Regions from separate parts of the Rhizobium sp. MHM7A genome, predicted to be linked through region 1. Evidence: riboswitches for the same ligand, from Rfam matches in the RefSeq annotation. Region 1 holds a riboswitch; each other region holds the start of a gene.
The links. A riboswitch is a leader RNA that binds a small molecule or an ion and turns the genes downstream of it on or off. The one in region 1 is predicted to bind thiamine pyrophosphate.
Positions count from the first base shown of each region.

Region 2: linked by a shared signal. The riboswitch ahead of thiC (phosphomethylpyrimidine synthase ThiC) and the one ahead of FFR93_RS33280 (ABC transporter permease) in region 1 are both predicted to bind thiamine pyrophosphate.
Region 3: linked by a shared signal. The riboswitch ahead of thiM (hydroxyethylthiazole kinase) and the one ahead of FFR93_RS33280 (ABC transporter permease) in region 1 are both predicted to bind thiamine pyrophosphate.

Region 1 is NZ_VCHT01000016.1:23,649-28,858, reverse strand. Features, by position in the region: gene FFR93_RS33290 (ABC transporter substrate-binding protein) at 1-1,008, opposite strand, end outside; partial or broken gene FFR93_RS33285 (ABC transporter ATP-binding protein) at 1,076-1,887, opposite strand; gene FFR93_RS33280 (ABC transporter permease) at 1,884-2,690, opposite strand; TPP riboswitch at 2,851-2,964, opposite strand; gene FFR93_RS33275 (hypothetical protein) at 3,073-3,258, shown strand; gene soxR (redox-sensitive transcriptional activator SoxR) at 3,288-3,758, shown strand; gene FFR93_RS33265 (SDR family oxidoreductase) at 3,883-4,653, shown strand; gene FFR93_RS33260 (metalloregulator ArsR/SmtB family transcription factor) at 4,757-5,098, shown strand; gene FFR93_RS33255 (LysR family transcriptional regulator) at 5,177-5,210, shown strand, end outside.
Region 2 is NZ_VCHT01000012.1:35,430-40,639, forward strand. Features, by position in the region: gene FFR93_RS29640 (thiazole synthase) at 1-235, opposite strand, end outside; gene thiS (sulfur carrier protein ThiS) at 237-434, opposite strand; gene thiO (glycine oxidase ThiO) at 431-1,417, opposite strand; gene thiC (phosphomethylpyrimidine synthase ThiC) at 1,420-3,252, opposite strand; TPP riboswitch at 3,347-3,478, opposite strand; gene FFR93_RS29660 (acetamidase/formamidase family protein) at 3,765-4,679, shown strand; gene FFR93_RS29665 (proline iminopeptidase-family hydrolase) at 4,695-5,210, opposite strand, start outside.
Region 3 is NZ_VCHT01000011.1:85,521-90,730, forward strand. Features, by position in the region: gene FFR93_RS28580 (ABC transporter substrate-binding protein) at 1-1,113, opposite strand, end outside; gene FFR93_RS28585 (DUF1349 domain-containing protein) at 1,343-1,927, shown strand; TPP riboswitch at 2,049-2,145, shown strand; gene thiM (hydroxyethylthiazole kinase) at 2,190-2,993, shown strand; gene thiE (thiamine phosphate synthase) at 2,990-3,625, shown strand; gene thiD (bifunctional hydroxymethylpyrimidine kinase/phosphomethylpyrimidine kinase) at 3,622-4,431, shown strand; gene FFR93_RS28605 (GNAT family N-acetyltransferase) at 4,642-5,121, shown strand; gene FFR93_RS28610 (glycoside hydrolase family 3 N-terminal domain-containing protein) at 5,146-5,210, shown strand, end outside.

The sequences.
Region 1 (5,210 bases):
GCCGAGGAGTTCGTTGGTATAATAGGCGGAAAAGTCCGGCTTTTCCTTGAGAACGGTGCCATTCGCATCGACCAGGATGCCGTTCTCGACCAGGAAGCCGCCGATGGCCTCGGCCTTTGCCGGGTCAAGCGTGCCGATCACACCGGCCTCGGATCTCAGGAAATGGCCTTCGATCAACGCCTTCTGAGATGCTCTTACCAGTTCCGTGTTCATCAGAGCACCGTTACTTCCGGCAATCAGCAAGTCGCAGGCTTCGTCGGGATGGTCGATGGAGTAGACATAGCCTTGACGCGTCGCCTGGATGAAGGCGCGGGCGTGTTCTCGACTTGCCGAGAGATAGGCGTCGCTGGAAACGATGACCGTCGTCTGCTCGTCTGGAATGCCATAATCAGAATAGTGGAAGCGGCCGATCTTCCGGTTTTCCAGTTCGGCGGCGATGCCTTCCCAGGTGTAGATCTCCAGCGTGAAGTCAATCGAGCCATTGTCCAGCGCCTCATAGGCGGAGGTGCCGAGGGTGACGGTCTTGACGTCCCCCTTGCCGCCGTCATTGCGGATCATCGCCGAGACCAACGCGCTCTCCCAGGTGCCACCGAAGCCGCCATAGGTCTTGCCGTCGAGATCTCGAGGCCTCTTGATGTCGTCGCGCCCGCCCTTGAAGATCAGGCGTGCGGTTTCCGTCTGGACGACGCCGTAGACCATCTTCACGTCACCGCCGCCGGCACGCTGCGTTAGGGCCTCGATCTCGCTGCTGATGCCGAAGTCGGCAACTCCGTTCGACACCAGCGTGCCGGCGCTGGTGTCGGTAAAGGGTAGAATCTCGACATCGAGGCCGGCGGCCGCATAAAAGCCCTTCTCCTTGGCGACGTAAATGCCGATATGGTTCGTGTTGGGCGTCCAGTCGAGCGCGATGCGAACCTTTGCCGGCGCCGATTGAGCAAAGGCGGCGCGGCCGGCGAGGCTTGTTGCGATAGCGGCGAGAATCGTCTGTCGACGGGTGAGCAGCAGCATGGTGACCTCCTCAGGTCTCTAGAGATGATGCCGAAAATTGTGATCGGTTTTCGGACGACATCAGGCTCTAACTCTTTAAATCAGAACAGGATTCAGATTTTAGGCCGACGGCCTAAAATCATCCTGTTCTAGCGGATGAAGCAGGGTTTGCAGGATTTCGGTCTCTATCGCCTGGGCCGCCGGCGAGCCGAGGTCGGCGATGCTTCTCGGGCGGGGCAGGGGAACGCGGAATTCGCGGATGACGCGCGCCGGACGGGCAGACAGCACGTAGATCCGATCGGAGAGAAAAACGGCCTCACGGACATCGTGGGTGATCAGCAGCGCCGTCCAGCGATGTTCGGTCCACATGCCTTGCAGCCACTCCTGGATCTGCGTGCGGGTCAGCGCATCGAGCGCGCCGAAGGGCTCGTCGAGCAGAAGCATGTCCTGTTTCTGGATGACGGTGCGCAGCAGCGCAGCACGCTGGCGCATGCCGCCGGAAAGGGAGGCGGGGTAGTGATGTTCGAAGCCGGCGAGGCCGAACCGATCGAAGAGCGGCGCAACAGCGGCGCGGGCGGCCCGCCGGCTCATGCCCTTCACTTCCAGCCCGAGGGCGGCATTGTCGATGATCCGGCGCCAGGGCATCAGCGCATCGCGTTGCGGCATGAAGGCAAAGGAATGTGGCGTCTCTTCCAATGCCGCACCATTGAAAAACATGTTGCCGGAATCGGGCCGCAGCGCCTGCGTCAGCAGTCTCAGAACGGTCGATTTTCCGGAACCGGATGGGCCGACGATCGAGACGAACTCGCCGTTTGCGACAGCCAGCGAAATGTCGCCCAAAACCTTCATGCCGTCGAAGGATTTCGAGATGTTGCGCAGTTCAAGCATCTGACCGGTCATCGGCGTCGTTCCTGGGATGGCTGCCAGGGCATGACGAAACGCTGGATCAACAACGTCAGCGCGAAGAGGCAGAGCGTCAACAGAGCGCTGACGATAACGGCGGCAAGCACCAGATCGGGACGGAAATTGTTCTTGGCGTTGAGGATATAGATGCCGAGGCCGCGCGCGGCACCGGCATATTCGGCGAAAATTGCGCCGACGACGGCATAGGTGATCGAGATCCTGAGGCCGGCGAAGAAATAGGGCAGCGAGGAGGGAAGCCGCGCCAGGCGGAAAATGCGCCAGCGGCTCGCTTTCATCGAGTTCAAGAGCTCGGCAATGTCACGGTCGGTCGCCTCATAGCCCTGAAGCAGAGCGACGAGCAGCGGGAAGAAGGTGACGAGCGCCACCAGCAATATTTTCGGCAAGAGGCCGAAACCGAACCACAGAACGACAAGAGGTGCGATCGCCACCAGCGGCAAGGTCTGGCTGGCGATGAAGATCGGCAGCAATGCGCGGCGCATGAAGGGCATGAAGTCCATCAGGATGGAAGAGACGAAGGCGAAGGCGAGTGACAGCGCGAAACCGCCGAGCGTGGCACCGAGCGTCGGCCAAGTGTTTGATATCAGTGCCTCTCGGTTCAGCCAGCCCTGGATAAGGATGCGCGAAGGTGCCGGCAGGATGGAAGGTTTTATGCCGGAAAGATCGACGTAAAGTTCCCATGCCGCGAGAAAGGCAAAGCCTGCGAGCAAGGCGGGCATCGCGCGATAGATGGCGAGGCGGAGCGTCGCAAGACGCGAATCCGATGGTCGTGGCGATGTCATCGGCGTTCGATTTCAGGCTTTCGTCGGGCCGTTCGTGGCAACTTGTCGACGGCATCGGTCTCGATGCGCGGCCGCACCCGCTTGAGGGCGATTGCCATGACGGTAGCGATAATGATGCAGGCGGAACTGCCGGACGTGGGGTAAAGTGACACTTGCGCGCCGGAAAACATTTGGACCTCGCTCCGCTGGCATTACCCAGATCAGCTTAGAAGGGTCCGGAGACTTGCACCTCGCATCTCAGCCCCGGCGACACGGAGCTCCCCTGTTATTGCAGCGAAAACTATCATTCGGGTCTTCCTGCCGCAACCGCAAAATTGCAAAGCAGTCCGTCTGGCCGGATGGGACCGCAGATAAAAAACACCCGGACGGAGGTCCTGTCCGGGTGTTTTCCGAGGTTCCGTACCTGCCGGGAACGGAACCGAGCGCTCACCTCTCAGGCGGCTATTCGGCAGGGGTGATCGGTATGGCGGCAAGCGTCGATGTCGTCATTTCACCTGTATCGATCGACGGTCTCACCGTCGCTCTTTCCTGCGCCGCGGCTTCACGGCCGAGGGAGGAGGGGTTATAAAACCTCAACCAATGTTGAGGTCAATAGGAATGAATACGGTTTCTGCAACGCCGCTCGGAAGGCTTCTGACGGTCGGAGAAGTGGCGCAACGCAGTGGTCTTGCCGTATCGGCGCTGCATTTCTATGAGGCCAAGGGGCTGATCTCGAGTATCCGCACGCGCGGCAACCAGCGGCGCTACGGACGCGATGTGCTTCGCCGGCTCGGCATCATCAAGGTGGCGCAACGTGTCGGCATTCCGCTTTCGGAAATCCAGACGGCATTTGCCTCCCTGCCGCAGGGACGCACGCCGACAGTCGCCGACTGGCAGACGCTGTCGGCGCGCTGGAAGAATGAACTCGATGCGCGAATCAGGCAGCTCAGCCTGCTGCGAGACCGCCTGACCGGCTGCATCGGCTGCGGCTGCCTGTCGATCGAAAGCTGCCCTTTGCGCAATCCCTTCGATCGACTCGGCGAGGAAGGGCCGGGCGCGCGGCTGCTGGAGGCCGAAAACGAAGTATGAGCTTTCAGGGGAGAGCCCTAGCCTCTCGCGGAAAGATGATGCCTGCCTTTCTTTCGGCGGGCGCGCTCATATGTTAAGGGCGAATGGCGCAACAGGCGGCATTGTCCGCGAGGAGGACGGCTTCGTGTTCCATCCGAGACTATTCGAAAATCGCAATGTCGTCGTGACCGGCGCCGGGCGGGGCATCGGCCTCGAAGTGGCGCGGCAGTTTCTGGACTGCGGCGCGAAAGTGATCGTCCATACCGGTCGCAAACCCGAACGGGACCTGCCGGATTTTCTGCTGACGGCTGAATCGGAAAGGCGGGCGCTGCTGTTGCACGCCGATTTCACCGCCGTCGGCGGTGCTGCGCAATTTGCTGAAAATGCGCTCGCCTTTTTCGACAAGGTGCATGTGCTGGTCAACAACGCCGGCACCATGCTCGGCCGTTTTCCGGCTGCGACACTGACTGACGCAGATTATGAAACGATCGTCCGCTTGAACCAGACGTCGGTGGTGGCGCTGACGCGTGCGTTGCTGCCGGCATTGAAAGCCGCGCAAGGCGCTGCCATCGTCAACACCGTTTCAATTTCCGCGCTCACCGGCGGCAGTCCCGGTTCTTCGATTTATTCTGCCTCGAAAGCCTTCGTTTCAACCTATTCCAAGGCGCTTGCCCGCGAACTTGCGCCGGATGGCATCCGCGTCAATTGCGTCTCGCCCGGAACGATCGAGACGGATTTCCATGAGCGCTATTCCTCCCGCGAGAAGCTGGAGCAGACGAGAAAGTCCATTCCCTTGCAGCGGCTGGGCACAGCGGAGGATTGCGCTCCGGCCTATCTGTTCCTGGCGGCACCCTCCCTCTCCGGGTACATTACCGGCCAGGTCCTCGAGATCAACGGCGGCCAGCTTATCTGCTGATTTAGTTAGACCTTTTTTGACATTTCATCACTTTTGGCAAATTCGCGTGTGCGAATATGCTATTGTGCTGATCCGCCTTTTCGCTTCCCTTCCGAGATGTCGAATGCCATTGCCCAAACCCGTGCCGGGAATGTCCGGTCAGGAACTGCACAAACTCGCTGGAAGCGCCCGTGAGGCGAGCGATCTGCTGAAGGCGCTGGCACACCAGACCCGGCTTCTGATCCTCTGCATACTCACCACCGAGGAGCGGACGGTCGGAGAAATCGAAAACATTCTCGGCATTCAGCAGGCGATGGTCTCGCAGCAGCTCGCGCGTTTGAGGCTCGAAGGCCTCGTCAATACGCGCCGTCAGGGCAGGCTGGTCTATTACAGTATCGGCAATGCCAGCGTGGCTGTCTTCCTAGAATCACTGTTCGATCTTTTTCCGGCTGCTGAAAACAATTAGTACGCGCTCTTGCGGAGCACGGTTGCTGCGTCGAAGATAGGCTGATCCGGATGGTTCCACGCCGGATCGGGAGACCGGATGATCGACAAGCTGGAATTTTTCATCGCCCTTG
Region 2 (5,210 bases), on a different contig from region 1:
CCTCCTGCACGCTGTGGCATCCGGCCGTATTCGGCAGCACGCGCACGCCAAGCTCGCCGATCAGGTCGAAGAAGGTGCCGCCCGCTTTGCCGCCGACGGCTTCGCGGCGAAGCGACACGGTGACGATCTCGGTCTTCGAACGCCTCACCGCTTCTGCAAGGACAGCTGGAGACGGATAGCGGGCGGTGCCGAGCAGCAGCCGGGAACGGACTTCGATATCATAAAGTTTCAGCATCTCAGCCTCCTTGCATGGGTGAGAGAATTTCGATGCGGTCGCGTTCGCCGAGCCTGAAATCGGCGCGGTCCTCGCGGTGCACCAGCTCGCCGTTGACAGCGGTCGCCAGCCATCCGCCTTCGTAGTCCAGAGCCAGAAGAAGATCTGCGAGGGTCGTGGCCGCGACCTCCTGTTCCTCGCCATTGATGATGAAGGTCATGATGCCCTCCTTTCCGGTTGGTTGCCTTCTCCAAGAAGAAGCCGCGCCACCTCGCCGGCAATGGCCGGCGCCAGCAGAAAGCCGTGGCGGTAGAGGCCATTGACATGGAGGGTGCGCCCCTCCTGCGTCACACGCGGCAAATTGTCGGGGTAAGCTGGCCGCGCGCCCGCGCCGGTTTCGGTAACCCGTGCCTCGCCGAAGGCGGGATTGAGGGCATAGGCGGCATTCAGCAATTCCATCAACGAACGCGCGGTAATCGGGCCGGTGTCGTCACTTTCGATCATCGTCGCCCCGATCATGAAGCGATTGCCTTGGCGCGGCACGATATAGATCGGGTGGCGCGGATGCAGCAGACGGACGGGACGGGAGAGAGAGACCTCGCTCGTTTCGACGCAGAGCATCTCACCGCGAACGCCGCGCAATCCGGGCAGGCGGCCGATCTGGGCAGCCCCGGTGCAGTCGATGACGCGATCGTAATGGGCAAGGTCGGCATCGCCCGTGACCCCGAATGTGAGACGCATGCGGGCTTCCTCAAGTCCGGCGGCGAGCCCCGAGAGCGCCTGCCGCGGATCGAGATGCGCTTCCTGCCGAAAGAACAATGCCCTGCGGAAGCGGCCGGCGAGATCAGGTTCAAGGGCTGCGATCGCCTGCTCGTCCAGCCACTCCCATCCGCTTGTCCGGCGGCAAAAGCGGTCGAGTTCGCCGGCATCACGTCCGGCCGCCACGACAAGCGTCCCCCGGCGATTGACATGGCCGGGCAGCGCTGCCTCCCACCAATCGGCGGCAAGACGACCGAGCGCCAATACCGGCTCCTCCGCGCTTTCCCTTTCGCACCATGGAGCAAGCATACCGCCGGCAAAGCCGGAAGCGCCGGCGCCGACCCGGTCGGCTTGCTCAGCGACGCTGACCCGGAAGCCGTGCCGATAGAGCTGCCACGCAACGGTGAGGCCGGCAACGCCGGCCCCCTTGACGAGGATGCGCATCGTCATTCTCCGGAAGGCGTTTTCGCGGCCTCGGCGACCGGCATGTAGAGGTCGCCGCCGTCGCGATACCTGGCGGCCATGGCTTCCAGTCCTTCTTTCTGGGCTTCGGCACGAATGTCGTGGGAAATGCGCATGGAACAGAATTTCGGGCCGCACATCGAGCAGAAATGCGCCACCTTGTGCGCCTCCTTCGGCAAAGTCTCGTCATGAAAGGAACGCGCCGTTTCCGGATCGAGAGACAGGTTGAACTGGTCTTCCCAGCGGAATTCGAAGCGTGCCCGCGACAGCGCGTCGTCGCGGATGCGGGCGGCCGGATGCCCCTTGGCAAGATCGGCGGCATGAGCGGCGATCTTGTAGGTGATGACCCCGGTCTTGACGTCGCTGCGATCCGGCAGCCCCAGATGCTCCTTCGGCGTGACGTAGCAGAGCATGGCCGTGCCGAACCAGCCGATCATCGCGGCCCCGATGCCGGAGGTGATGTGATCATAGCCCGGCGCAATGTCGGTCGTCAGCGGTCCGAGCGTATAGAAGGGAGCCTCGCCGCAAACCTTGAGCTGCTTATCCATATTCTCTTTGATCTTGTGCATCGGCACGTGGCCGGGGCCCTCGATCATCACCTGGCAATCCCTGGCCCAGGCGATCTTGGTCAGTTCGCCGAGGGTTTCGAGCTCGGCAAATTGCGCTGCGTCATTGGCATCGGCGATCGAGCCAGGGCGAAGGCCGTCTCCAAGCGAGAAGGAGACGTCGTAAGCGCGGCAGATGTCGCAGATTTCCTCGAAATGCTCGTAGAGGAAGCTCTCCTTGTGGTGATGCAGACACCACTTGGCCATGATAGAGCCGCCGCGTGAGACGATGCCGGTGACACGATTGACGGTGAGCGGGATATAGGCAAGCCGCACGCCCGCATGAATGGTGAAATAATCGACGCCCTGCTCGGCCTGTTCGATCAGCGTATCGCGATAGACCTCCCAGCTGAGATCCTCGGCAATGCCGTTCACCTTTTCAAGCGCCTGATAGAGCGGCACCGTTCCGATCGGAACCGGCGAATTGCGAATGATCCATTCCCGGATATTGTGAATGTTGCGGCCGGTGGAAAGGTCCATCACCGTGTCGGCGCCCCAGCGGATCGCCCAGACCATCTTTTCCACCTCCTCCGCCATCGACGAGGTGACGGCCGAGTTGCCGATATTGGCATTGATCTTCACCAGGAAATTACGGCCGATGATCATCGGTTCGGACTCCGGGTGGTTGATGTTGGCCGGAATGATCGCCCGGCCAGCCGCGACTTCCCGCCGGACGAATTCGGGCGTGACGGAATCGGGAATATCAGCGCCAAAGCTCTCGCCGTCGCGGGTCAGCGCCTCCTTCGCGGCCTGCCGGCCGAGGTTTTCGCGGATCGCGATGAACTCCATTTCCGGCGTGACGATGCCGGCACGCGCATAGGCGAGCTGGGTGACGGCGCGGCCCGTCTTTGCCTTGAGCGGTGTGTTGCGAATGGGGAATTCCGGCGTCAGCCGCTCGCCTGCGGCAAAACCATTGTCTTCAGGCTTCACCAGCCGGCCTTCATAGGCTTCGACATCGCCACGCGCCTTGATCCAGTTTTCGCGCAAACGCGGCAGCCCGGCGTCGATCGAGACCGTATGTTGCGGGTCAGTATAGGGACCGGAGGAATCATAGACCGTGACCGGTGGTTCGCCCGAGGTCGGGTGAAGGCTGATTTCGCGCATAGGCACGCGAAGATCCGGATAGAGTGTTCCGGGCTTTACGACCTTGCTCGAGGCCGGAAGCGGGCCGGTGGTGACCACGGGAGTAAGCTTGGGTGCGGCAATATTCATGGGTGAGGCTCCAAGGTTTGACGTTTGGAGACCCAGTTCCAGTGTTGGAATGATGGAAAGACGCCTCAAGCGACAAAGCGAAATCCGCCCGACAGCCGCAGCGTCCGCACCGTCCCTACGCCAGTATGAACTGGATCAGGTTCAACGGGTCACTGCGCCACAATCGGCAAAGCCGTATTGTTCAGCAGAATCTCAGCCCCTTGCCGGGACACCCCTGGTGAATGCGCGGCATCAAAGACCGGAGCGGCCCCGATGTCAAGAAGGCCTCTCCTTATCCGTTCCGATGCAATGGTTTGAATTTGAGCACGATGGAAAAAGAAGGAGGCAGCCTGAAGGGAAATCCCTCTGATGTTTCATGAGCATAGCAGTGCGGGCCCCAGCCGCGCGCTCCGCTGCGGAGGCTGATGGAGGCCCCGTGCCAGGCAGGATTGGCACCCCGAGATCTCTGGTCTAGTGTTGAGTTCTCTGCGGGCATTCAGCAGCAGCCGGTACGTTGAACAAACGGGGTTCTCATGACCACGCATCGCTTCATTCCGACGATCTTCCATAATGTCATCGGTTCCCTGCCGGTGGCGCTCCGTATCGCGAGTGGCGATACCGTGGTCACGGAAACGCTCGACGCCATCGGCTATGACAAGGACGGCATCAGGCGGGCATCTGGTCCGAACCCGATGAACGGCCCAATTTTCGTGGAGGGTGCGGAGGCCGGTGATGCGCTGAAGGTAGATATCATCAGCATGACGCCGACCAGGGGCACTGGTTTTACCCGAAGCATCGTCGCGGCCAATGTTGTCGACCCTGAAACGGTTCGCGGCCTTCCGCCGCGCGATACCGCTCTCTGGACCATCGACCGCGAAGCATTGACCGTCCGGCTGTCGGAGCCGGTCGCGGGTCTCGAGAATTTCGTTCTGCCCCTCGCGCCGATGATCGGCTGTTTCGGGGTCGCGCCCGCCCTCGCCCAGGCGATATCGACCGCGACCAGTGGCGAATATGGCGGCAACATGGACTATCGCCTGTTCGGCCCCGGCACCACGGTTCGCTTCCCAATATCGGCGCCGGGCGCCCTGTTCTTTTTGGGCGACTGCCATGCCGTGCAGGGAGATGGCGAGATTGTCGGCACCGGCATCGAGACCAGTTTCGAGGTCACGGTGCGGCTGACGGTGGAAAAGAAGTCTGGGCTGGTCTGGCCGCGCGGAGAAACCGCTGAAGACATCTTCACGATCGGCAATGCCCGGCCCCTCGATCAGGCGCTTCAGCATGCGACGAGTGAAATGCTGAACTGGCTGGCGTCCGATTATGGTCTGGACAGGACGGCTGCAAGCCATCTGCTGGGCCAGGTAGTGCGTTACGATGTCGGCAACGTCTTCGATCCGGCCTATACGATGGCTTGCCGGGTCGCGAAGAAATGGCTGGCCGGCCGATCGTGACGACCGGTCCATGCTTCAGTCGTGCCGCGACAGAAAGCGGGAAACGGTCGCCATGCACAGCGGCCTTTCCTCGACATGCGGCATATGGCTGGAATTTTCGAAGAGCACCCACTCGCAGCCGGGGACGCGATCGAGATAGGGCCTGACGACGAGGGGCGTCGCCTCGTCATATTTGCCCGAGATCAGCAGCGTCGGTGCTTCGATGCGATCGAGCCGGTCTTCGATCGTCCAATCCTTCATCGTTCCGATGACGTGGAATTCCGTCGGGCCGTTCATGTTGCGATAGACGGTGTTGTCTTCGTCCATGATGGCAAAGGTGCGCGCCACCTCGGGCGGCCATGGCGCCACGCGGCAGACATGGCGATCATAGAAGACGCGGGAGGCGGCGATATAGTCCGGATCGGTGAGGCTTCCGGCGTGTTCGTGCTTCAGCAGCGTGTCCTGCACCTCCTTCGGCAATTCCTGCCGCAGCCGGTTGGCCTCGGCAACCCAGGTGTGCATGTTGGCCGGCGAATTGGCGATAACCAGGGC
Region 3 (5,210 bases), on a different contig from region 1:
GTGGAACTCGTATTGGCGGCTGGTCAGGATGCGGATCGGCTCGCCATTGTAGCCGGCCTTCTTGGCGGCCGCAGCCGCCCCTTCCGGATCAGCGACATTATAGGCGCCCTCGACGCCGGCATCTGTCGACCAGGCAAAGGTCTTGGGGTAGATGGCGCCGTCGAGCGCATAAAAATCCTTGCTGCCGAAAGCCGCCGCCAGCATGTCTTCCATGCTGAGCGCCTGGCGGATCGCCTTGCGGACCTCGACATTCCCGGCAACACCCTCCTTCGTGTTGAAGACGAAGACTGGATAACCGAAGGGCTTCAGCATGACCGGCTGCGAGGCGGTCGAAGCCTTCAGCTTGTCGTAGGATTCGACCGGGATCGAGTCGACATAATCATACTGGCCGGAGATAGCGGCCTCGACGCGGGTGTTCGGGTCCGGCACCGGTACGAAGCGGATTTCATCGAGATATTGATGACGGGCGCCACCATAACCATCGCTCTCGCCGCTGCGCGGGACATACCCGTCGAAGCGGACGAGCTGAATATACTGATCTGCCTTGCGCTCTTTCAGCATATAGGGGCCAGTGCCGATGAATTCCTTCATCGGTTCGTCCTGCTTTTCCGACGGGATGATGATTGCCGCCGAATTGTTGAAGGCCAGCAGCGAGGTCAGCGGCGCATAGGGCTGCTTCAGCGTGATCGTCACGGTCGCCGGATCGGCGGCAGTGACCTTGTCGATGAAGCCGGCCACCTGCTTGCCGCGCGAGGCGATCTTCATCCAGCGGTTAAGGGAGGCGACGACATCCTCCGACGTCATGTCTGTATTGTCGTGGAACTTGATGCCGGTTCTGAGTTTGATCGTATAGGTTTTGCCGTCGGCGCTGATCTCAGGCAGGCTCTCGGCCAGCAGCGGCGTGACGTTCCAGCTCTTGTCGAAGGTATAGAGCGTTTCGAAAATATGCTGCGTGACGATGCCGACGAGATCGGCCGTCGACGACATCGGATCAAGCGTCGGCGGCTCGCCGATCGTCGCGACATTGATGACGCCGCCCTTTTCCTGGGCAGAGAGGGTCGAAGGCAGGGCGACGAGCGCGGTGCCGAGAAGGAATGCGACAAGCGTTTTCATGTAAGAGCTCCCGATTTCGTTCCACAATTATGTAATTCATCTTTTTGTAACAGAATAGAAGCTGGAACTATCGTGTCAAGCCGAAGCCGCGGATTATGTCTGCGGCGGAGGCTGAAATGCCTGAGAGAGCACAACATCGCCGGCCGAGACTGGCTGCCTGCGCGAAGGTCGCGCATGATACGAACATGGAGAATCGGCAGCGTCAGGACTTCAACAAAGGGAGGATCGAATGAGCATCGACTTCAACCAGGGACAATGGCTGAACGAACCGGCCAGCTGGCACGCCGACGAAACCGGCCTGACGATCACAACGGACGAAAAGACCGATTTCTGGCGCGAGACCTATTACGGCTTCACCCGCGACACCGGCCACTTCCTCGCCTTTCCCACCGGCGACAGCTTCACCGCACAGATCCGCGTCCAGGGCGAGTTCCGCACCCTCTACGACCAGGCCGGCCTGATGGTGCGCCTCGACGAGAGCCGCTGGTTGAAGACAGGCGTCGAATTCACCGACGGCGAAGCCTTCCTCAGCACCGTCGTTACCGACGGCAGATCCGACTGGTCGGTATCGCAGCCCTTCAAGGAACTGGAGGATTTCCACATCCGCGTCACCGTCGCAAACGGAGCGATGCGAATCCAGGCTTCACGCAATGGGCGCTTCTGGGCGTTGCTGCGGTTAGCGCCCTTCCCGGCTGCAGACCGTTACGAGGTGGGGCCGACAGCCTGCACGCCGGAGCGCAGGGGGCTGACGGTGCGGTTTGCGGAGTTTTCGATCGCGGCCGCGATCACGACGGGTCTTCATGATTTGAGTTAGGGGGATTTCGTCAGGATTGCGCTCCGAAGCACCGCAGTAACATCCACGCCCAAAGGTAGCCACTATACCCGAATTGTCATTTCTGAGTGACAGCCGCGCCCTTCTCTGCGAAAAGAGCACGATTGAGAGACAGGGGCGTTCGTCGACAGACGGGCTGAGAAGAACCCTTCGAACCTGAACCGGATAATGCCGGCGGAGGGAGTCGCTCGGGGCCCCGCCGTGAGAGGCGCGCCCCGCGGCCGCCCCGCCTGAAAGGGGCACCATGCAGAGCAAGATCACGTCGGGAGCCATGCTGAAGGCGATGCGCGAAAAGCCGCCGCTCGTCCAGTGCATCACCAATTATGTCGCCATGAACGTCGCGGCCAATGTCCTGCTTGCGTCGGGTGCCTCGCCCGCCATGGTACATGCCGCTGAAGAAGCCGGTGAATTCGCCGGCATCGCGAATGCATTGACCATCAACATCGGCACGCTTTCGACGCAATGGATCGACGGCATGCAGACGGCGGCGAAGGCCGCCAACGCAGCCGGCAAACCCTGGGTGCTCGATCCGGTCGCGCATTACGCGACGGCCTTCCGCCGCGCAGCGGTCGCCGATCTCCTGGCGCTCGAGCCGACGATCATCCGCGGCAACGCGTCCGAGATCATCGCGCTTGCTGGCGGAGAGAGCCGCGGCCAGGGCGTCGACAGCCGCGACCCGGTCGAACAGGCGGAGGATTCGGCACGGCGGCTGGCGGAGCGGCAGCAAGCCGTCGTTGCCGTCACCGGTGCGGTCGATTTCGTCACCGATGGTGAAAGGGCCGTGCGCATTCAGGGTGGGTCGGCCCTGATGCCGCAGGTCACCGCGCTCGGTTGCTCGCTTACCTGCCTCGTCGGCGCCTTTGCCGCGACCGCGCCCGAGGATATCTTCGGCGCGACTGTCGCCGCGCTTGCGACCTTCGCCGTTGCCGGCGAAGATGCGGCGCTGGGTGCCGCCGGCCCGGGCTCCTTCTCCTGGCGCTTCCTCGATGCGCTGGCTGCGATCGACGCCGAAACGCTCGATGCCAGGGCAAGGGTATCGGTCGCATGAAGCGCTTCGACCTTTCGCTCTATCTCGTTCTCGATTCCGATCTCTGCGCCGCGATCGGCATGATCGAGACCGCGCGCCTTGCCGTTGCCGGCGGCGCGACGATGGTGCAGCTGCGCGACAAACATGCGGGCACGCCCAGAATGATCGAGACCGGCCGAGCCTTGAAACAAGCGCTTGCGGGAACCGGCGCGCTGCTTATCGTCAATGACGATGTCGAGGCAGCGGTCGCCATAGGTGCCGACGGCCTGCATATCGGCCAGGAGGACATGGATGCGCGCACGGCACGGACAATGATCGGTCCCGACATGATCCTCGGCCTCTCGGTCGAGACAGCGCCGCTTGCTAGCGCCGTCGATCCCGGTCTCGTTGATTATACCGGCGTCGGACCGGTCTTTGCGACCCCGACCAAGGCCGACCACAAACAGCCAATCGGCTTTGACGGTCTTGCAAGGCTGGTGAAGGCCTCGCCGGTGCCGTCGGTCGCCATCGGCGGCCTCAAGGCGGAGCATGTGGCGGAGGTGTTCACAGCCGGCGCCAGAGGGCTTGCCGTCGTCTCCGCCATCTGCGGCACTGCAGACCCCGAGGCCGCCACCCGCCGCATCGCCGCAGAAATCCGAAAGGTCCGCCCATGATCCGCAACGTTCTCTCCATCGCCGGCTCCGATCCATCCGGCGGCGCCGGCATCCAGGCCGATCTCAAGGCCTTTTCCGCCCGCGGCGTCTACGGCATGGCGGTGCTGACCGCGCTGACGGCGCAGAACACGCAAGGGGTGAGCGGCGTGCATCTGGTGCCGCCGCAATTCGTCGCCGACCAGATCGATGCCGTCTTTGCCGATGTGCGCGTCGACGCCGTCAAGATCGGCATGATCGCCAATGCCGGCATTGCCGAGGCCGTCGCCACAGCGCTCACCAATCGACGTGGCATCCCCGTCGTGCTCGACCCGGTGATGATCGCCAAGGGCGGCGCCGCCCTGCTTGAGCCTGACGCGGTCGACGTGCTGACCCGGCGGCTGCTGCCGCTTGCCACGCTTCTTACCCCGAACCTGCCGGAGGCCGCTGCACTTCTGCACCAGCAGGTCGCAACAAATCGGGCCGAGATGGCTGCCCAGGCCGAACAGCTGCGTACCCTCGGTCCGACCGCCGTGCTGGTCAAGGGCGGCCATCTCGACAGTGACGAGAGCCCCGACGTGCTTGCCACAGCCGGCGGCCTGCACTGGTTCGAGGCCCGACGCGTGCCGACCAAGAATACCCACGGCACCGGCTGCACGCTCTCCAGTGCGCTGGCCGCCGAACTTGCCAACGGCGCCTCGGCTTCCGAGGCCGTTGCCATCGCCAAGGATTATCTCGCCGGCGCGGTCGCAGCCGCGGGAAAGCTCAGCGTCGGCTCTGGCCACGGTCCGGTGCAGCATTTCCACGCGCTGTGGAAACACACCGAATAAGCGCTGGCATCGGCAAACAGATGCAAATGTAAAACGGCCCGGCTTCTTCCGGGCCGTTTTGCATTGGACCCATACCCACATTGAAGGCGCAACGAGAACAGTCGCGTCCCATCTGAAAATCCCTGTTGACAAGCCTTCTGAGATGGCCAAGTCTATGACATTAAAAGGGGATATATTCCGCAATAGCGGAACATCTGGAGGAGAGAACAGGTGCCAGACCTGCTTGTGAGCTTATATTCCAACAGGCTCGCCGAACTGAAAGAACGGGCCGACGTCGTCGGCGCCTCCATCCGTCCGGCTCTTCCTCCGGAACTGCACCTCGTGGTCAACTGGGTTCGCGAACAATTCAGCGAGAACTGGGCAAGCGAGGTTTCCGTCGCTTTTTCCCGCCAGCCCGTCGCCTGTATGATCGCCGTGGAAGGTGGCAAGCTGCTCGGCTTTGCCTGCTACGACACGACTGCACGCGGCTTTTTCGGCCCGACCGGCGTCGATCCAGGAGCACGCGGCAAGGACATCGGCATCGCGCTGTTTTCCGCGTGCCTCCAGACCATGAAGGCGCTCGGCCATGCCTATGCCTTCATCGGTGATGCCGGTCCGGTCGATTTCTACGCCAGCGCCGCAGGCGCGATCGCCATCCCTGCCCCCGACAAAGGCATTTATGAAGGCATGCTGAGAAGCGCGCCGAGATGACCATCTGATACCGGAGTTACTGAATTGTCCCCGACCCCGCTCGCCCTTTTCGTCGGCCTCCCGAACCCCACGATTTCGGATGAGGAATT